Regions from separate parts of the Kineococcus gypseus genome, predicted to be linked through region 4. Evidence: riboswitches for the same ligand, from Rfam matches in the RefSeq annotation. Region 4 holds a riboswitch; each other region holds the start of a gene.

Region 1 (5,107 bases), on a different contig from region 4:
GGCCGCCCCGCCCCCGCGCCGGTGGTGGCCCCCGTGGCGGGGGAGGGGGCGCGCGGCCGCCTCGGCGTCCTGCTGCGCGACCTGACCCCGGCGGGCGCCGCCGGGCGAGCCGCGCGAGCAGCGCGCGCCGGGCGGCGCCGCGAGCCGCGCGCGGACGCGGCCGCCGGCCCGGGCGCCGCCGTCGTCGTCGCCGCGGGCTGCACGGCGCTGCTGAGCGTGCCCGACGCCCCCGCCGGGCGGCTGGACCTGCCCGGGCTCGAGCGGCGCTGGCCGGCCCTGCTGCCCGGCCTGCTCGCCGCTCCCGGCATCGGCTTCGTGGCCGGCCACGAACCGGCCGGCCCGGTCGTGCTGGGCGCCGGCGGTCGCCGCGAGCTGCTCACCGGGCGGGTGCGCGGCACCGACCCGCTGGCGCCCTTCGGCCCGCGCGCCGCCGGGGAGGTGCTGCGGGTGATGCGCATGCGCACCGCCCCGGCGCTGCTGGTGCACTCCGCCCTCGACGAGCGCACCGGCGAGCTGCACGCCTTCGAGGAGCAGGTGGCCCACCACGGCGGCCTGGGCGGCGAGCAGAACGACGCCGTGCTGGTGCACCCGGCCGGCTGGGGCGTCGACGAGGACCTGCTGGACACCTCCGTGCCGGGGGAGCGGCTGCTGGTGGGCGCCGACGCCGTGCACCGCCAGCTCGTGCGCTGGATGCGCGCCGACGGCGTGCTGCCCGCCGGGGTGCCGCCGGCGCCGCCGCGCGCGGCGGCCGGGGGGACCGGGGGCACCGGGCGGTGAGCGGGGTGCGGCTGCGCTGGCTGGGGCACTCCACCGCGGTGCTCGACGCGGCGGGGGTCCGGGTGGTCACCGACCCGGTGCTGCGCGGCGCCCTGGCGCACCTGCGCCGCCGCCCGCCGCTGCCGGACCCGGAGCACTCCGCCGACCCGACCCTGGTGCTGCTCTCGCACCTGCACCACGACCACCTGGACCTGCCCTCGCTGCGGCGGTTGCGCCCGCGCTGGGTGGTGGCACCGCCCGGGTCGGCCGCCTGGCTGCAGGGGCGCCTGCGCGGTCGCGGCAGCGCCGTGGCGGAGGTGGACGTCGGGCGCTCGGTGCTCGTGCGCGACTGCCCGGCCGGGCCGCTGACCGTCACCGCGCTGCCGGCCCGCCACGACGGCCGCCGCACCCTGGGCAGGCTGACGGGCGCGCCGGCGCACGCGCTGCCGGTGGGTCACCTGGTGCGCCTGCCCGGCGCCTTCCCCGCGCGCCCGGCGGCCGAGGGCGGTACGGACCTGCTGCTGTGGGCGGTGGGCGACACCGGCGCGTTCGAGGGCCTGGCGGAGTCCGTGCTGGCGGCCGCCGGGCGCGCGCCGGACGTCGCGCTGGTGCCGGTGGGCGGGTGGGGTCACACCCTGGGACCGCACCACCTGGACCCCGAGCAGGCCGCGGCCCTGGTGGTGCGGGTGCGCCCGCGGGTGTCCGTGCCGGTGCACTGGGGCACGTTCGCCCCCGCCGGGCTGGCGCGCACCATGGGCGAGCGCTGGACGGCGCCGGGCGCGCGCTTCGCGCGGGCCGTGCGCGCCGCCGGCGTGCCCGGCGCGGTGCTGCTGCGCCCGCGCGCGGCGGTGGACCTGGACGCGCTGGGCGCGCCCCGCCCGCGCCACCCGGGCGGGGCGCAGCCGTTTTGACAGCGCGGGCGCGGGTCGCGTTTGATGACGCCACCCATCCAGAGCGGCCGAGAGACCTGGCTCGTCGACGCCGCAGCAACCTCCCCCCGTTCCCTGGCCGGAACAGGGGGTGCGGTGCTCACGCCAGGACCGATGGAGGAGCATTGCCGGCCGTCCCCACGCAGCCCGCGTCAGCCCGCGCCGGCGCGTCCGCCCGCACCGCCGCCCCCGTGGACCCCGCCCAGCGGGTCGACGCCGCCGGCGTCGTCCTGCGCGGCGTGGGCCGCGCCTTCACCACCCCCACCGGCACCCGCGACGTGCTCGCGGACGTGGACGTGGAGGTCGCCCCCGGCAGCACCGTGGCCCTGCTGGGCGCCTCCGGCAGCGGCAAGTCCACCCTGCTGCGCCTGGTCGCCGGCCTGGACACCCCCACCTCCGGCACCGTCGAGGTCGGCGGCGAGGTCGTGCGCGGCGTCGGCGCGCGCACGGGCGTCGTCTTCCAGGAGCCGCGCCTGCTGCCGTGGCGCGACCTCGCCGGCAACGTCGCCCTGGGCCTGCCCCGCGGCACCCCGCGCGCCGAGGGCCGCGAGCAGGTGCTGCAGCGCCTGGCGAGCGTGGGCCTGGCCGACTTCGCCGGGCACCGCCCGCGGAGCGTCTCCGGCGGCATGGCCCAGCGCGCCGCGCTGGCGCGCGCCCTGGTGCGCCGCCCGGGCGTGCTGCTGATGGACGAGCCGTTCGCGGCCCTGGACGCCCTGACCCGCCTGAAGGTGCAGGACCTGCTGGACGACCTCCAGCGCAGCACCGGCGCCACCGTCCTGCTCGTCACCCACGACGTGGACGAGGCGCTGCACCTGGCCGACCGGGTCCTGGTGCTCGGCACCCGCGAGGGCCGGCCCGGCGCCCACGTGGTGCGCGACCTGCGCGTGGACGCGCCCCGCCCGCGCGACCGCGGCGACTCCTCGCTGGCCCACCTGCGGGTGGAGCTGCTGGAGCTGCTGGGCGTGCCGCGCGCGCACGCCTGAGCCGACCCCCACCCGCTCGCCCCACCCGTTCGCCCCGCCCGCACGACCGATCCCGCGCCCGACCCCGGGACCCGCCCCGCGCGGGTCCCGCACCGCGGGGCCCGCACCAGCGCGGGCCCCGCAGCACCGCCGAGCCCGCCGCCCGCGACCGCGCGGGCGGCCCTGCCCCCTGGAGAGACCCGTGCCCAGCTCCTCCCGCCCCCTCGCGCGCCGCACCGCCCTGGGCGGCCTCCTCGGCGGTGTCGCCCTCGGCGCCGCCGGCTGCGTGCAGGGGGAGAGCTCCACCGGCACCGCCCCCGCGCCCAGCGGCAGCGCCACCGCCGCCGCCGCCGGCGGCACCGTCCGCCTCGACTACGCCTTCTACAACCCGCTGAGCCTGGTGGTGCGCCAGCAGCGGATCCTCGAGGACGCCGGCCTGACCGTGCAGTGGGAGCAGTCGCTGGGCAGCAACAGGGCCAACGAGTTCCTGCGCAACGACAACCTCGACCTGGCCTCCACCGCCGGTTCCGCCGTGCTGCAGGCGCGCGCCAACGGCCTGGCCGTCAAGACCGTCGACGTCTACTCGCAGCCGGAGTGGACCGCGCTGGTCGTCGGCCCGGACTCCGACGTGACCGACGTGGCGGGCCTGCGCGGCAAGCGCATCGCGGCCACCACCGGCACCGACCCGTACTTCTTCCTGCGCCAGGCCCTCGACGAGGCCGGGCTGGCCGCCTCCGACGTGGAGATCCTCAACCTGCAGCACCCCGACGGGCGCGCGGCCCTGGAGCGCGGCGACGTCGACGCCTGGGCGGGCCTGGACCCGAACATGGCCGCCACCGAGGTGCAGAACGGCTCGCGGCTGCTCTACCGCAACGTCGCCTTCAACACGTACGGGGTGCTCAACGCCCGCGAGGAGTTCGTCGAGAGCTCCCCGGAGCTGGTGCAGCAGGTCGTCGACGCCTACGAGCAGGCGCGCGCCTGGGCGCTGGCCAACCCCGCGGACCTGGTCGCGCTGTACGCCGAGCAGGCCCAGCTGGAGCCGCGCGTCGCCGAGCTGGTGCTCGGCCAGCGCACCGCCCTAGACATCGACCCGGTGCCCGGCGAGGCGCAGCGCACGGTGCTCGAGGGGGTCATCCCGCTGATGGCCGCCAACGGCGACGTGCGCTCGGAGGACGAGGCCCGCACGGCGCTGGAGGGGCTGCTCGAGCCGCGCTTCGCCGAGCAGGCCGCCGGGTCCTCCTCGTGAGCGCGCCGGCCGTGCAGCGCCCGGCGGCGGCGGGCACGGGCGCCCGCCGCCGCCCGGGCGCCGGGCGCTGGCTGCTGGGCGCCGTGGTGCCGCTGGCGCTGGTGGCCGCCTGGCAGCTGACCTCCACGCTGGGCGTCTTCACGCCCGTGCAGCTGCCCCCGCCGGCGGACGTGGCGCGCGCGGCGGTGGACATGTGGGGCACCGGGGCGCTGCAGCTGAACATCGCCATCTCCGCCCAGCGCGTCCTGCTGGGCTTCCTGTGGGGCGCCGGCCTCGGCGTCGTGCTCGGCGGGCTGACGGGCCTGCTGCGCACCGCCGAGCAGTTGCTGGGCCCGACGATCGGCGCGCTGCGGGCGGTGCCCTCGCTGGCGTGGGTGCCGCTGCTGAGCCTGTGGATCGGTCTGGGGGAGACGCCGAAGGTGGTGCTCATCGCCATCGGCGCGTTCTTCCCCGTCTACACCACGGTGCACTCGGCGCTGAGCCACCTGGACCCGGCGCTGGTGGAGGTCGGCCGCGCCTACGGGCGCAACGGGGTGCGGCTGTTCGCCGAGATCCTGCTGCCGGCCACGGCGCCGGCGTTCCTGTCCGGCCTGCGCCTGGGGCTGGCGCAGAGCTGGCTGTTCCTGGTGGCCGCCGAGCTGATCGCGGCCTCGATCGGCCTGGGCTACCAGCTCACCAACGGCCAGAACGTCGGGCGCACCGACCAGGTGCTGCTGGCGATCCTGCTGCTGGGGCTGCTGGGCAAGCTGAGCGACGTGCTGCTCGGCCTGGTCGAGCGGCGGGTGAAGCAGAACCGCAGCTGAGCGCCGCGGGCCCTCGCCCCGGGGCGGGGGCCCGCCCTCACCCGGCCGGGTCCAGCGCCCGCGCCCGGACCCCCTGCACGGCGCGGTCCAGCGCACCGAGGACGACGACGTCCGCGCCCAGCTGCGAGGCCAGCACCTCGGGGCGCGGCTCGGCCACGAAGCGCGGCAGCTCCGCGCGCACCACGTCCACCAGCGGGGCCGCGGAGGCGGCCACCGCCCCGGCGAGCACGACGCGCTCGGGGTCGACCAGGCCGGCCAGGGTGGCGACCACCCTGGTCAGGCGCCGGCCCGCGGTGCGCACCAGGGCCAGGGCGGCGCGGTCGCCCTCGCGCGCGGCGGCCAGGACCTGCTCGGCGCTCTCGCCGCCGCCGCGGGCGCGGGCCAGGTCGCGCAGGACCTTGCCCACCCCGT
Region 2 (5,107 bases), on a different contig from region 4:
CCGGGCCAGCACCAGCACGGCACCCACCCCCACCACGACGAGCACGCCGTGGCAGGCGGCGATCTGCGGCGTGCTGAGCACCCCGGTCAGCCGCCCGGCGAGCAGCCCGGGGACGGCGGCGCTGCCGTAGCTGAGCAGGAAGACCGTGGAGAGCGACCCGGCGCGCTCGGCCGGCGCGGTGCGCGCCAGCAGGCTGCGCATGGCCGCCGTCTGGGCGGCGCCCTGCGCCACGCCCGCCAGCAGGCTCGCGGCGAGGAAGGGCACGACCGCCCCCGCGGCCAGGGCGGCCAGGACCCCCGCGAAGCACAGCGCGTAGGCCAGCGCCCCCAGCCGCACCGCCCGGTCCGGGCGCAGCCGGGCCGCCAGCGGACCGCCCAGGACGCTGAGCAGGGTGAACGAGCCGAACACCGCACCGGCCGTCAGGGCCGCGCCCGAGCCGAGCTGGTCGAGGGCGATCGAGGGCCCGAACGCCTGGTAGAAACCCCCCACGGACCAGGTGGCCAGCACCAGCGCCGCCACGACGAGCAGGGCCCGCCGGGCCCCGGCCGGCACCAGCACGCGCGGGCGCAGCGAGGCGGCCGCGCGCCGCGCCGTCGTCCGGCGGACCGTCTCCGGGCTCAGCGCCACCAGCGCGGCGGCCGCCAGCAGCAGGCCGCCCACCACGACGTAGCCGAGCTGGCGCGGCGCGGGCGCGTGGTCCACCAGCGCCCCGGAGACCAGCGCCCCCACGGGGATGCCCAGCATCGGGGCGGTGCCGGTGACCGCCGCGGGCAGCCACCGGCGCCGCTCGGGCGCGGAGTCGACGACGAGCGCGCCCAGCGCGCTGGAGGCCAGCCCCGTGGACAGCCCCTGCAGGAACCGCCCGCCCGCCAGCTCGGCGAGCCCGTCCACGTCCAGCAGCACCGCGAGCCCCAGCGCGGAGCCGAGCAGCGCGGCCACCCCCACGGGCCGGCGCCCCAGGTGGTCGGACAGGCGCCCGAGCACCAGCAGCGACAGGGCCGCCGCGGCGAGGTAGACGACGGTGGCGACCGTCAGGTCGGCGTTCGTCAGCCCGTCGCGGGCGCGGTAGTCGTTGTAGTGCGGGATCGGGGTGCCGGCCGAGGCGAAGACCAGGACGAGCGCGGCGCACGCGACGGCGAACGCGGCGGTGCGCGGCAGCCGGCGGCGCGCCCGGGCCCGCGCGGCGGTGGGGGTGGACGTGGTGGGCTCCTCCGGGGTCGTGGCGCCGCCCGTGCTCGGCGCGGCCCGGCGGCCACCCTCCCACGGCGCCCGGCGCTGCGCTTGACGCCCACCCGCGCCGCCTCCTACCGTCGGCGCACCATCCAGAGCGGCTGAGAGACCTGGCTCGTCGACGCCGCAGCAACCACCCGTGAGGGCAGGTGCTCCCGCCAGGACCGATGGAGGAACGCGTGTCCGCACACCTCGGGGAGCCCGCCCCGTCCGGCGCCGCCCGGGCGCTGACGAGCAGCCACCTCACCGCGCGATGGCACGTGGACCTCATGCGGTGCACCAGCGCGATCTGTCGCTGACCCCGGCCCGCACCACCCGCGGCACCACCCGCCGCACCGCGCCGCTCCCCCGGCACGCGCCCGTGGAGGGCGCACAGCCCCCAGCACCCGCCGCCCGCACGTCCCCGCGCCGTCGAACGGAACAGCCATGACCCTCAGCACCGCCGCGCCCGCCCCCGTCGCCGCCCCGCGCGCCGCCGAGCCGGCCCCCGCCCCCCTCGACCTCGAACCGCTCGACCTCGAGCCGCTCGGCCCGTCCTTCGGCGCGCGCGTCCACGGGCTCGACCTCGCGCGCGCCACCGACGCGCAGGTGCGGGCGCTGCGCACCGCCCTGGCCGAGCACAAGGTGCTCTTCCTGCCCGGCCAGCACGACCTCGACCCCGACAGCCAGGTGGCCTTCGGCCGGCGCTTCGGGGACGTGACCGAGTCGCACCCGGTGGTTCCCGGCGTGGACGAGGAGCACCCCGAGATCTACGCGCTGGACAGCGCCGAGGGCGGTTTCGCCGACGTGTGGCACACCGACGTGACGTTCGTGCGCCGCCCGCCGCTGGGGTCGGTGCTGCGCGCCGTGGTGCTGCCGCCGCTGGGCGGGGACACCCAGTGGGCCGACCTGCAGCTGGCCTACGAGTCCCTCAGCGCCCCCGTGCAGCGCCTGGCCGACCAGCTCACCGCGGTGCACGACGGGACCCGCGAGTTCGGCTACTACCTCGCCCAGCGGCAGGGCCGCGAGACGACGTGGGAGGGCGAGCGGTTCCGCGCCCTGGTGCCCGTGGAGCACCCGGTGGTGCGCGTGCACCCCGAGACCGGCCGCAAGGGCCTGTTCGTCAACCCGGGTTTCACCTCCCACATCGCCGGGGTCTCCGACGCGGAGAGCCGCTACCTGCTCGACCTCTTCTACGCGCACACCACCAAGCCGGAGCACGTCGTGCGCCACCGCTGGTCCGTGGGCGACGTGGCGATCTGGGACAACCGCTCCACCGTGCACTACGCCACCCGCGACTACGGCGACCAGCGCCGCGTCATGCACCGCATCACGCTGCGGGGCGACGAGCCCCGCGGTCCCGTGGTGGGCTGACCCGCTCCGGCCGGACCCGCGCCACCACCCCGTCACCCGCTCCCGCCCCGGGGCCCCGCAACACCGAGCGGACCCCGGGGTCGCGGGAGCACCCCGGATGAAGAGGAACCATGCGCTTCGCGCCCGCTCGACCCCGCGCCCGATCGATCCTGCTGACCACCGCCCTGGCCGCCTCGCTGGCCACCGCCGGTTGCGGCGGGGACTCCTCCACCGGCGCCTCCGGCGAGGAGGGCATCACGGTGCAGACCGCCCAGTTCAGCTGGAGCGCCGCCGCCCTGACCAACGCGATCCTCGCGCGCATCGCCGCCGACCACCCCGACCTGGGCGTGGCGGAGCTGGAGACCACCCAGCTCGACCCGGCCGCCGCGTGGGCCGGCGCCCAGCGCGGCGACGTCGACCTGCTGACGGAGGTCGCCCTGCCGAACCAGCAGGCGTTCGCCGACGAGGCGGCCGAGCAGGTCGACATCGTCTCCGAGACGTACGGCAACGCCTCCCAGGGCTGGTTCGTGCCGCGCTACGCCGTCGAGCCCGGCGGCGAGCTGGAGGGCCTGCGCAGCGTCACCCAGCTGAACGACTACGCCGAGCAGCTCGGCGGGAAGTTCTACGACGCCGACCCCGGGTACGTCACCACCGAGCAGAACACCAAGCGTCTGCAGGGGTACGGGATCGAGCTGGAGCACGTCGTGGCCGGCGAGGCGGCCGAGCTGGCGCAGCTGGAGCGCGCCTACGGCCGCGAGGAGCCGATCGTGCTGTACCTGTACCACCCGCACGCGGTCTTCGCGCAGTACGACATGGTCCAGCTGGAGGAACCCACCCCGTACACCGACGGCTGCCTGACCACCGGCGACGGCGCCTGCGCGATGCCCGCCTACAGCGCCAACATCGCCGCCAGCAAGGAGCTGCAGGAGCAGGCACCGCGCTTCACCGCGCTGCTGGAGGACTTCCGCCTGCCCCTGGAGGACGTCGAGGCCCTGCAGAAGGCCGTGGACGTCGACGGCGAGGACGTCGAGGAGGTCGCGGCCACGTGGGTGGAGGAGAACCGCTCGACGGTGGACTCGTGGGTGGCCGGGGCGTGAGCGAGGTCCCCGCGCTGCGGGCCACCGGGCTGACGAAGGTCTTCGGCGCGCGCGCCCAGGAGGCCCTGCGCCTGGCCCGCGAGGGCGTCGGGCGCGCGGAGGTCCAGCGGCGCACCGGCGCCACCGTGGCCGTCCACGACGTGAGCTTCACCGTGCAGCGCGGGGAGTTCTTCGTGGTGATGGGCCTGTCGGGCTCGGGCAAGTCGACGCTGGTGCGCCTGCTGAACCGGCTCGTCGAACCCACGGCCGGGTCCGTCGAGGTCGGCGGGCGCGACCTGGGTTCGGCCGGCGCCGCGGAGCTGCGCCACCTGCGCAACCGCGAGGTCGGCATGGTGTTCCAGCACTTCGCGCTCTTCCCGCACCGCACGGTGCGCGAGAACGCCGCCTACGGCCTGGCGGTGCGCGGCGCGAGCGCGGCCGAGCAGCGCGAGCGCACCGACTGGGCGCTGGAGACGGTGGGGTTGCTGGACCGCGCCGACGCGCTGCCCGAGCAGCTCTCCGGCGGCATGAAGCAGCGCGTCGGGCTGGCGCGCGGGCTGGCCGCCGACACCAGCGTGCTGCTCATGGACGAGCCGTTCTCCGCGCTGGACCCCCTCATCCGGCGCGACATGCAGGAACTGCTGCTGCGCCTGCAGTCCGAGCTGCGCAAGACCGTCGTGTTCATCACGCACGACCTCAACGAGGCGATGCGCCTGGGCGACCGGATCCTGCTGCTGAAGGACGGGCGCGCGGTGCAGCTGGGCACCGGCCCGCAGATCATCTCCGCGCCCGCCGACGCCTACGTCGCCGACTTCGTCTCCGACGTGGACCGCACCCGCGTGCTGACCGCCGGCGACGTCCTGCGCGAACCGCGCCTGACGGTGCGCCTGGGCGACCCGGTCGCCGACGTGCTGCGCGCCCTGGGCGCCGCGGAGGCCACCGGCGCGTACGTCCTGGACGGCGAGCGCCGCATCGTCGGCGTGGCGCTGGACGAGGCGCTGGCGCGCGCGGCCGCCGAGGGCCGCACCACCGTGCGGGCCGGGGACCTCGTGGCGCACCACGTCACCACGCCGCCGGAGCGCCCGCTCATCGACCTGCTGGCGCTGCTGGGCCGGCACCCGGTGCCGCTGGCCGTCGTGGACGAGCGCTCGCGCCTGCTGGGGGTGGTGCCGCGCGCGGCCGTCCTGGACGCCCTGGCCGCCACCCCGGCCGCGCCCCCCACCACCGTCGACCTGACCGACGGCCCGACCGGCGGACGGACCGGCGGACGGGCCGCCGGTGCGGCCCCCGCGACCTCCACGAGGAGCTGACGTGCCACGCATCCCCGTCGGGCAGTGGGTCTCCGACCTCGTCGACCGGCTCCTGCTCGTCGCGCCCTGGCTCTTCGACGGCGTCTCCGCGGCGGTGGAGGCCGTCGTGGACGCCCTGACCGCGGCGCTGAGCGCCCCGCCCGCGTGGGTGTGGGTGGT
Region 3 (5,107 bases), on a different contig from region 4:
CGGGCTGGAGCCGGCGCTGGAGGCGGCCCGCACGGTCCTGGCCGCCGCGGCCAGCGCCGCCGCCGAGCGCGCGCTGGGCGCCGAGCGCGAGCGCGCCGCGCAGGAGGCCGCGGAGCGGTGCGCGCGCCGGGCGGAGGCGGCCGAGCGCGCCGCGCGGGCCTTCACCGCGGCCGCGGACGCCGCCGGGCTGCCGCAGGGGCTGGGGCCGCAGGGCTGGGAGGCGCGCGCCCGCACCCTGGCGGTGGCCGCCGAGCGCGCGGACGCCGCCGGCGCGGACCTGGCCCGCGCCGGGGTGCGCGAGGAGCGCGCCGCCGCGTTCGCCGCCGCCGTCGCCGACGTCGCCGCCCGCCTGGGCGTCGCGCACGGGCCCGGCGCGGCGGGCACGGCGGGGTCGGCGGGCGCGGCGGGGCCGGGCGCGGACCCGCTGGCCGCGGCGCTGCCGGTGCTGGCGGCGCTGGCCGAGCGGCTGCGCACCTCCCGCGCCGACGAGCGCACCGCGGCGGCCCTGGAGCAGCAGCTGGCCGAGGTCGCCGACGAGCGCGCGGGCGAGCTGGCCCGCGGCGAGGCCGCCGGGGCGCAGCTCGCGGCGCTGCTGGTCGCGGGCGAGGAGCCGTCCGCGCTGGCCGAGCGCGCCGGGCGCAGCGCCGCGCTGCTGGCCGCGCGCGCCGCCGAGCGCGCCGAGCTGGACGCGCTGGCCGCCGAGGTGGGCGCGGCGGGCGTGGAGGAGCTGCTGGCCGAGGTGGGCGCGCGCACCGACGCGGACCTGCGCACCGACGCCGAGCAGCTCGCCGTGGCCGACGACGAGGCGCACGCGGCGTGGGCCGAGGCCCAGCAGGGCGTGGGCCGCGCCGGCACGGAGCTGGAGCGCCTGAGCAGCGGCGCCGACGCCAACGTGCTGGCCGCGCGGCGCGCGGAGGCGCTGGCCGAGCTGCAGGCGGACACCGAGCGCTACGTGCAGGTGGACCTGCAGCGCACCGTGCTGCGCCGGCAGCTGGAGGAGTTCTCCACCGCGCGCGCCAACCCGCTGCTGGAGGAGGCCGGGCAGGTGCTCTCCGTGCTGACCGGGGGGCGCTGGACGGCGCTGAGCGCCCTGGACGACGGCGGCAGCCGCCGGCTGGCGGTGCGCCGCGGCGACGGGGAGGTGCTCGAGGGCGCCGACGGGCTCTCCGAGGGCACCGCGGACCAGGTCTTCCTGGCGCTGCGCCTGGCCGCGATCGCCGCCGAGCACCGCGGCCGGGTGCGCGCCGGCGCCGGCCCGCTGCCGGTGGTGCTCGACGACGTGCTCATGACGTTCGACGAGGGCCGCACCGGCGCGGCGCTGTCGGCGCTGGCGCAGCTCTCGCGCGAGGTGCAGGTGGTGCTGCTGACGCACCACGCCGACGTCGCCGAGCGCGCCGAGCGCCTGGCCGGCGAGGGGCACCCGGTGACGGTGTCGCGGCTGCCCGCGCCCGCGGCGGCGCAGGACCTCGCCGCGGCGGCGCGGGCGGCGGCGGCCGCCCCGGCGCGCCCCGCGCGCGGGGCGGGGGCGCTGGGGGCCGACCCGCAGCTGGTGCGGGCGTGGGCGCGCGCGCAGGGCCGGCGCGTCGCCGACCGCGGCCGGGTCAGCGAGCAGCTCGTGCTGGACTACCTGGCCGCCCACGACCTCGAGCTGGACCTCGGCCTGGGCTGAGGGACCGGGGCGCGCAGGACGGCGCGCGACAGCGGGGTGCGCCGGGCGGGGCGCCTCAGGCCAGCGCGGCGGGCAGCTGCTCCAGCTGCAGCAGCATCCACGGGCTGAACGGCGACGGGTCGGCGGCCACCTCGGCGCGCAGCTCGTCCAGGTGCACCCAGCGCCAGGCGCCGACCTCGTCGGGGTTGGGCGCCAGCTCAGCGCTCAGGGTGGCGGTGAAGACCGGGCACACCTCGTTCTCGACGGTGCCGTCGGCCATGCGGGCGCGGTAGCGGAACGTGGGCAGCACCGGCGCCACGGCGCCGACCGCGGTGCCCAGCTCGTCGCCGGCGCGCCGGTGCACGGCCTCGACCGGCTCCTCCCCCGGGCCGGGGTGCCCGCAGAAGGAGTTCGTCCACACCCCCGGCCAGGTGCGCTTGGTGTCGGCGCGGCGCGTCAGCAGCGTGCGGCCGGTCCCGTCGAGCACCCAGCACGAGAACGCCAGGTGCAGGGGCGTGGCGGTGTGGTGCACCTGGGACTTCGGCGCCGTGCCGCACGGCACGCCGTCCTCGGTGAGCAGGACGACGAGCTCGGGGGTCCCGGGGTCGGCGGGGGCGAGGGCGGCGCTGGCGGCGGTCACCGCTGCACCGTACGTGGACGCCGCCGCGCGCGCACGGACGCGGGTGGGCGCGGCGCACGCCCACCCGCTCAGACCAGCGAGCCCGCCCGGCCGCCGGCCGCGGCGACGGCCTCGTCGAGCTCGGCGCCCAGCGACAGCTCCTCGCCGTCGGCCAGGCGCTGCTCCAGCTCGCGCACCCGCGGCACGACGAGCTCGCCGAAGGCCTCGACCTCCTCCTTCACGTGCAGGAAGCCCAGCAGCAGCAGGTCCACGCCCACCAGCGAGTACGCCAGCACCCGGCGGGCCACCTCGTCGGGGGTGCCCACCAGGCCGGTGCGGAACCCGTCGTTGTACTGCACGAGGTCGCGGAACTCGCTGTCCGCCCACATGCCCTTGCGGTCCTTCGTGGCGTTGCCCGCCTCCTGCACGGCGGCGCCGAAGCCCTCGACCTTGGCGACGTCGGCCTTGGCGACGATCTCCTCCAGGACCGCCTCGGCCTCCTCGCGGCTCTCGCGCACGACGGCGAAGCCGTTGAGCCCGAAGCGCACCGAGCGCCCGGCGGCGGCGGCGAGGGCGCTGACCTCGCGCACCTGCTCGGCGGCGCCGGCGATCGGCTTGCCGTTCATGAAGTACCAGTCGCTCACGCGGGCGGCCATCCCCTGCGCGGCGGTGGAGTTGCCGCCCTGGAACAGCTCCGGCTGCAGCGTCGGCTGCGGGCGGAAGGTGATGTCGCGGGCGGAGAAGAAGTCGCCGTCCTGGGAGTAGCCGTCCTGCGACCACACCCCGCGCAGGTAGCTGATGAACTCCTCGGACTGGCGGTAGCGCTCGTCGTGCTCGTGCCAGGTCACGCCGAGCTGGGTGGCCTCGTCCTTGAACCAGCCGGAGACGACGTTCAGCGCCAGGCGGTTGCCGGTCAGCTCCTGGGCGGTGGCGGCGAACTTCGCCAGCACGCCGGGGTGCCAGAAGAACGGGTGCACCGCGGCGATCACCTTCAGCCGCTCGGTGGCCAGCAGCAGCGCCAGCGAGAACGAGGTGGACTCGTGCTGGGCGTCGGCGCCGTAGGAGGCCAGGTAGCGCACCTGGGTGAGGGCGTAGTCGAAGCCGGCGCGCTCGGCCGCGCGCGCCACCTCGACGTTGTAGGCGGGGTCGTGGCTCGTGCGCTGCTCGATCGTGGAGACGACGAGGCCGCCGGAGACGTTGGGGACCCAGTAGGCGAACTTCACGGGCATGCGGTGGCTCTCCTCCATCGGTCCTGGCGGTAGCACCGGCGCGCGGGCGCGGTTGCTGCGGCGTCGTGGAGCCAGGTCTCTCGGCCGCTCTGGATGGTCGCCGCGAGCCTAACCCGCTGCCGGCGGCGGGCGCCACGAGGGCGGCGGGGGCAGCGGCGGCGTCCGGGCAGGGCCCCTCAGCCCCAGCCGGTCAGCGCCCGCACGCCCGCCGTCGAGGCCGCCGCCAGGAGCACCACCACCAGGAACGGCGCGCGCAGCGCCAGCGCGAGCGCGGCGACGCCCACGCCCACCAGGCGCGCGTCGGCCACGAGGCGGTCGCCGTCGGAGGCGGCCTGCACGACGACGAGGGCGGCCAGCAGCGCGGTGGGCAGCAGCGCCGATCCGCGGCGCACGCGGGGGTGCTCCAGCCACCGCGGCGGCACGAGGTGCCCGGCCAGCTTCAGGGCGTAGGCCAGCGCCGCGGCGGCCAGCACGGCCGTCCAGGTGCTCACCGCTGCCCCGCCGCCCGAGCCCCGCGCGAGCCGCGCCTCCCGCGCAGGCCGGCCAGCAGGGCGACCGCCGCCGCGGCGACCACGGGCAGGCCCACCGGCACCACGGGCACCAGGGCGGCGGCGACGAGCGCGGCCACCACCGCCACCGCGACCGGCTCGCGCCGGCGCAGGCGCGGCCACAGCAGCGCCAGGAACGCGGCCGCGGCCGCGGAGTCCAGGCCGTAGCGGCGCGGGTCGCCCAGCGCGTCGCCGAGCAGCGCGCCGGCCAGGGTGGTGAGGTTCCAGCCGGCGAACACCGTCGCGCCGGTGACCCAGAACCCCGCGCGGCGGGCGGCGTCGGTGCCCTGGGCGGCGCCCACGGCGGTGGACTCGTCGATCGTCCAGTGCGCCGCGAGCAGCCGCCGGGCGCCGCGCACGCGCAGGAAGGTGCCCACCTGCACCCCGTACAGGGCGTTGCGGACCCCCAGCAGGGTGCTGGCGGCCACCGCCGAGGCCGCGCTGCCGCCGCCGCCGAGGACGCCGACGAGCGCGAACTGCGAGCCGCCGCTGAACAGCAGCAGCGAGGTGGCGCAGGCCTGCAGCACGCTCAGGCCGTTGGCCACGGCCAGCGCGCCGAGGCTGACGCCGTACACGGCGGTGGCCGCGCCCACCGCCAGCCCTTGCCGCCGGGCGGTGCGCACCGCGGCGGCGGTGGGCGCGTCCGCGGGCCCGGGTCCGGGAGCGGGTCCGGGCTCGCGCTCGGGCTCGGGCGCGCTCACGACGGCGGCAGCGACCAGGCCAGCGCCGCGCAGGCGGCGGCGAGCACCAGCAGCACCGCGGTGTCCAGCGCGCGCGAGCGCACCGCCAGCGCCCCGGCCGCCCGCACCGGCAGCACCAGGCGCAGCACGGCGGCCACCGCCAGGTCGGCGCCGAGCACGAGCCCGCCGGTCACCGGACCGGCCAGCACCGTGAGCACCAGCGCCAGCAGCGCGCCGGCCGCGACGGCGCCCAGGACCGCCGCGCCCGCGGGCGGCACGCGCTCGGGGGTGCTGGGCGGTCGACGTGACACGCCCGGCACGGTACCGACGCGCACCGCCCGCTGGGCGGGCACGCGCCGGTGCGCGCCCCCGCGCGCTCCCCG
Region 4 (5,107 bases):
TAGGTGCCCGCCTTGCCGGTGTCCGGGTCGTGCAGGGTGAAGCGGTCCGTGGCCTCCAGCCCGAAGGTGGAGTCGTGGGACTGCACCCGCGGGCGCCAGCTCTCGCCGTTGGTGCGGTTGGTGCCCTCGTCGTCGGTGGGTTCGTACAGCAGCCCGGGGTGGGCGTCGACGGGCAGGACCAGGCCGCCGCCGGGGTGGGCGCCGACGTTGTTGTCGCCGTACTGGGTGTTCCAGTACGTGACGAGCAGACCGTCCTGGTAGGCGTAGCGCTCGGCGTGGTCCGGGTGCGCCGGGTCGCCGAAGTTGTACGGCCCGGTGGCCAGGCTGGCGTCGAAGCCGCGGTACTGGCGGTACTCGGCCAGGTAGGCGTTGAAGAACGACTCCGTGGTGGTGCCGGTGCTGACGGTGAAGCCGTCCAGCGTCCAGCTCGTCACCGGCGTGCCGCCCAGGGAGACCGCGTCGACCTGCAGGCCCGGCTCGGTGGCCGCGCCGTCGGTCCAGTAGCGGAAGCCGACCAGCGCGCCGGCGGGCACGCCCGCCAGGGAGGCGCTCAGGTCCACCCACTGCCCCCCGGTGCTGCCGGTGATGCCCTGGCCGAAGTTCTGGCCGTTGGGGTCGGTGGTGACGGAGCGGTTGGTGGCCACGGGGGTGAAGGTCTTGCCGCCGTCGGTGGAGTAGACGACGTAGGCGTAGTCCCAGTCCTGCTCGATCTGGTACTTCACCTTCGCGCTCAGCGTGCTCGCTCCTGCGGGCAGCGGCGTGAGCATGGTGTTGTCCAGGTCGTCCCCGGCGCCGGAGTACCAGAAGTCGCCGCCCTCGAAGGGGGTGCCGATCGTGGTGGTGACCTCCTTGTCGGGCAGCTGCACGACGAGGGCCTGCGCCTGCTTGGTGGTCGCCTCGGCCGGGCCGAGCTTGGTGCTCACCTTCGCGCCCGGCTTGACGGTCTCGTAGTCCAGCCAGCCCAGCTGCAGCTTCTCCCAGGCGCCCATGTGCATCGGCTCGGTGCCGATGCCGTCCTCGGGGCGCCCGCTGTTGCCGTACGAGCCGGACGACATCAGCGACCAGAACGCGGTGGAGTTCTCCGCGCCGCCGGAGTTGCCGGAGGTGTCGTACAGGTCGGGCAGGCCCAGGTCGTGGCCGAACTCGTGCGAGAACACGCCGACGCCGCCGTTCTCCGGCTCGACGGTGTAGTCGCCCACCCAGTACTTCGACTGCCCGATGCGGGTGCCGCCGAGCGCGTTGGTGGTGCCGCCGACGGCCGGGCCGCCGGTGCCCACGCGGGTGGTCTGGTTGTACCAGCGGTGCGACCAGATCGCGGCCTGGCCCAGGGCGCCGCCGCCGACCTCCTCGCCCTCGCCGGAGTGCACGGCCTGGAAGTGGTCGATGTAGCCGTCCGGCTCGTCGAAGTCGCCGTCGCCGTCGAAGTCGTAGCGGTCCCACTGGTCGAAGCGGGAGAGCTCCTGGTCGATCTGCGCGACCGACTTGCCGGCGGCCAGCTGCTGCGCGTACCAGCCGTTGAGGGAGTCGTTGACGAACCCCCACGCCGCGCGGTCGCCCAGCGCGTTGTCGCCGTACGACTTGCCGGTGCCGGGCAGGCGCACCCAGTCGGTGACCGCGCCCTCGACGGTGTAGCGGCCGGAGGAGACCTCGTCGTAGAAGTTCGCCATCGACACGTCGCCCTCGGCCTGCGAGAAGAGCAGGTCCTCGTAGTACGGCCGGGAGAAGTCCTTCGTCCAGATGGTCGTGTCGTCCACGGACCGGTCCGGCGCGGGGATGCTGTTGTGCGGCAGGTCGGCGAACTCGCCGAGCACGGTGAAGATCTGGTCGGTGTCCTCGCGGGCGAGCTCGACGTACTGGCCCTTGGCGACCTCGACGACCTTCCCGTCCCCGCTGGGGGCGGCCTGGCCGCGCAGCACCTTCTCCAGCCCGGCCTGGCGCAGCGCGCGCTGCTTGTCGGCCAGCGGGTTGGGCAGGTCGTGGCTGCGCCCGGCGCCCTGCGGGCCCGGCGCGGCGGCGCCGCCGAAGGCGCTCGCGGCGGCGGGGGCGGGGGCCGCGGGGGCGGCGGGTGCTGCAGAGGCGACGGCGGGCGTGGCCGCGACGAGCGCGGCGCCCACGACGGCGCAGAGGGTTCTTCTCAACGCAGGTGCTCCTGGTCTCAGCGGACGGCGCCCGGCCGCCGGAGGGGTCTCCGGACGACGGTGTCGGGCAGCCGTCGCCGACCATATGTCACGCTCAGTGGTGCTCCGCGCCGTCGCGGCACCGGGCCGCCCAGGTGTTACCCAGCCTTAACACGGTGCCCCGTCGAACTTCCCGCGGCGGGGCCGCGGGTGGCCGGTGCGGCGCCCCGTGCGGCGCACCGTGCGGCGGTTGACACGGTGCCGGGGCAGCGGGCACGGTATGCCGACGACCATCGAGAGCGGCCGAGAGACCTGGCTCGACGACGCCGCAGCAACCCCCCTGCAGAGGGCGTGGGTGCTTCCGCCAGGACCGATGGAGGGCACGGCATGACGCACGACCGCACCACCGAGCTGCACTCGCGCCGGCACGTCGACCTGTGCCGCTGCGGTTCGGCCGCCTGTCGCTGACGCCGCGCGCCGGCACCCGCCCCGTCCCCCGACGCGGGGCGCCCCCCGCGGACCCGGGGAGCGCCCCGCCACCGCCCGCCCGGCCGGTCACCCCGGCCCGCGCACCACCACCGCGCAACCGCGCGCAACGCAGCGCAGCGCACGACCCCGACCAGCCCGCAGAACCCCGCACACGCCCTGGAGGGCCACGCATGTCCACGTCCACCGACGCGACCACCGAGGCGAAGTTCGCCGAGTACGCGCACCCCGAGAAGCTCGTCAGCACCGGATGGCTCGCCGAGAACCTCGGCCGCGAGGGCCTGGTCGTCGTCGAGAGCGACGAGGACGTCCTCCTGTACGAGACCGGCCACATCCCCGGCGCCGTGAAGGTCGACTGGCACACCGAGCTCAACGACCCCGTCACCCGCGACTACCTCGACGGCGCCGCGTTCGCGGAGCTGCTCTCGCGCAAGGGGATCCGCCGCGAGGACACCGTCGTGCTCTACGGCGACAAGAGCAACTGGTGGGCCGCCTACGCCCTGTGGGTGTTCACCCTGTTCGGCCACGAGGACGTGCGCCTGCTCGACGGCGGGCGCGCCAAGTGGGCCGCCGAGGGCCGCGAGCTGACCACCGAGGCGCCGCAGCGCGAGCGCACCGAGTACCCCGTCGTCGAGCGCGACGACAGCCGCGTGCGCGCCTTCGCGCAGGACGTGCGCGAGCACCGCGGCGGCCTGGTGGACGTGCGCTCCGCGCCGGAGTACAGCGGCGAGCGCACCCACATGCCCGACTACCCGCAGGAGGGCACGCTGCGCGGCGGGCACATCGCCGGCGCGGCCAGCGTGCCGTGGGCGAAGGCCGCGAACGAGGACGGCACGTTCAAGGACCGCGCGGCCCTGGAGGAGATCTACTTCACCGGTGCCGGGCTGACCCCGCAGACGGACACCGTGACGTACTGCCGCATCGGCGAGCGCTCCAGCCACACGTGGTTCGTGCTCACCCACCTGCTGGGGCTGGAGAAGGTGCGCAACTACGACGGCAGCTGGACGGAGTGGGGCAACGCGGTGCGCGCGCCCATCGTCGTGGGCACCGAGCCCGGCGAGCGCTGAGCGCGGAGCGGCCCGCGCACGACGGCCCCGGGACCCGCGGTGACGAGCCGCGGTCCCGGGGCCGTCGCGCGCCCGGGAGCGTGCGCCCGCCACCGCGTGCGCCCGGGGTCGCGTGCGCCCGGGGTTCTCAGCCGACGGGGCCGCGCAGCGCCTCGACGACCTCGCCGACCACGACGACGGCCGGTGCGCGCACCCCGGCCGCGCGCGCGACGTCGGCGACGTCGGCGAGCGTGGCGGTGGTGGTGCGCTGGCGTGGGCTCCAGCCGTCCTGCACGACGGCGACGGGGGTGGCCGGGTCCTTGCCGGCGGCCAGCAGGGCGGCGGCCAGGCGCTCCAGCGCCGTGACGCCCATGAGCACCACGAGGGTCCCGTCCAGGGAGGCGAGGGCGTGCAGGTCGTCCTCGTCGAGGTCCTCGTGGCCGGAGAGCACGGTGACGCAGCGCGCGGCGCCGCGGTGGGTGACGGGGATGCCGGCGGCGGCGGGCACCGCGAAGGCGCTGGTGACCCCGGGCACGACCTCGACCTCCACGCCGGCCTCGCGGCAGGCCAGGACCTCCTCGCCGCCGCGGCCGAGCACGTAGGGGTCCCCGCCCTTCAGGCGCACCACGGTGCGCCCGGCCAGGGCCGCGTCGACGAGGACGCGGTTGATCTCCTCCTGCGGCACCGGGTGGTTCCCGGCGGCCTTGCCGACGTCGACGACCTGCACGTCCGGGTCGAGCTCGGCGAGCACCCCGGTGGGGGCCAGGCGGTCCACGACGACCACGTCGGCCTCGGCCAGGCGCCGGCGCCCGCGCAGGGTCAGCAGCTCCGGCTCGCCGGGGCCGCCGCCGACGAGCACGACGCGCCCGCGCCCGCGGCGGTGCCGGCGCAGCGGGGCACCCCCGGAGTCCACGTGGTGGCCCAGCGCGGCGGCCAGCGCCCGGGTGCGGCCGGTGTCCGCCCCGGCGCCGACGGAGAGGACCACGTCGTCGCGGCGCACCACGGCCGGCGCGGCGGCGGAACCGGTCGCCGGGTCGCCCGGGTGCACGCACCACAGCCGGTGCCGCTCGGCCAGGGCGGCCACCGCGGCGTCCTCGCGCGCGTCGCCGGTGGCGGCGTGCACGAGCCAGGCGCCGACGAGGTCGGCCTCCGCCGCGGTGCCCGCGCGCCAGCGCACCCGCCCGCGCGCGTGCTGCTCGCGCAGCTCCTCGCACAACGCCGCCGCGACGACGAGGACGTCCGCGCCCGCGCCGGCCAGCTCGCGGGCCGAGGCCGCGGCGAGCGGGCCGCCCCCGGCGACGAGCACCCGCCGCCCGCGCAGGTCCAGGTGCACCGGCTGCATCAGCCCGGCCCGTCCTCCGCGCCCGGTGCCAGCGCTCCCAGTGCGCGGGCCGCGGCCGCGGCGGGGTCCTCGCCGGCGAGCAGGGGCACGACGTGCGCCGCCGCGCCCGCGGCGCG

The links. A riboswitch is a leader RNA that binds a small molecule or an ion and turns the genes downstream of it on or off. The one in region 4 is predicted to bind S-adenosylmethionine.
Region 1: it holds a riboswitch for S-adenosylmethionine, as region 4 does, so the genes downstream of both, ACRYMN_RS10795 (ABC transporter ATP-binding protein) here and ACRYMN_RS03940 (sulfurtransferase) in region 4, are expected to answer to the same signal.
Region 2: it holds a riboswitch for S-adenosylmethionine, as region 4 does, so the genes downstream of both, ACRYMN_RS04985 (TauD/TfdA dioxygenase family protein) here and ACRYMN_RS03940 (sulfurtransferase) in region 4, are expected to answer to the same signal.
Region 3: it holds a riboswitch for S-adenosylmethionine, as region 4 does, so the genes downstream of both, sfnG (dimethylsulfone monooxygenase SfnG) here and ACRYMN_RS03940 (sulfurtransferase) in region 4, are expected to answer to the same signal.

The regions. Positions count from the first base shown of each region.
Region 1 covers NZ_JBJLRD010000023.1:39,430-44,536, forward strand. The annotation lists gene ACRYMN_RS10785 (alkaline phosphatase family protein) at 1-777, shown strand, start outside; gene ACRYMN_RS10790 (MBL fold metallo-hydrolase) at 774-1,667, shown strand; SAM riboswitch class I at 1,699-1,806, shown strand; gene ACRYMN_RS10795 (ABC transporter ATP-binding protein) at 1,877-2,668, shown strand; gene ACRYMN_RS10800 (aliphatic sulfonate ABC transporter substrate-binding protein) at 2,850-3,893, shown strand; gene ACRYMN_RS10805 (ABC transporter permease) at 3,890-4,696, shown strand; gene ACRYMN_RS10810 (ROK family protein) at 4,734-5,107, opposite strand, start outside.
Region 2 covers NZ_JBJLRD010000009.1:26,183-31,289, reverse strand. The annotation lists gene ACRYMN_RS04990 (MFS transporter) at 1-1,113, opposite strand, end outside; SAM riboswitch class I at 1,316-1,404, shown strand; gene ACRYMN_RS04985 (TauD/TfdA dioxygenase family protein) at 1,657-2,583, shown strand; gene ACRYMN_RS04980 (glycine betaine ABC transporter substrate-binding protein) at 2,694-3,659, shown strand; gene ACRYMN_RS04975 (quaternary amine ABC transporter ATP-binding protein) at 3,656-4,948, shown strand; gene ACRYMN_RS04970 (ABC transporter permease) at 4,950-5,107, shown strand, end outside.
Region 3 covers NZ_JBJLRD010000001.1:111,127-116,233, reverse strand. The annotation lists gene ACRYMN_RS00535 (AAA family ATPase) at 1-1,669, shown strand, start outside; gene idi (isopentenyl-diphosphate Delta-isomerase) at 1,725-2,288, opposite strand; gene sfnG (dimethylsulfone monooxygenase SfnG) at 2,357-3,514, opposite strand; SAM riboswitch class I at 3,508-3,596, opposite strand; gene ACRYMN_RS00520 (AzlD domain-containing protein) at 3,673-3,987, opposite strand; gene ACRYMN_RS00515 (AzlC family ABC transporter permease) at 3,984-4,745, opposite strand; gene ACRYMN_RS00510 (DUF3017 domain-containing protein) at 4,742-5,035, opposite strand.
Region 4 covers NZ_JBJLRD010000007.1:51,015-56,121, forward strand. The annotation lists gene ACRYMN_RS03935 (immune inhibitor A domain-containing protein) at 1-2,138, opposite strand, end outside; SAM riboswitch class I at 2,405-2,497, shown strand; gene ACRYMN_RS03940 (sulfurtransferase) at 2,777-3,670, shown strand; gene cobA (uroporphyrinogen-III C-methyltransferase) at 3,798-4,991, opposite strand.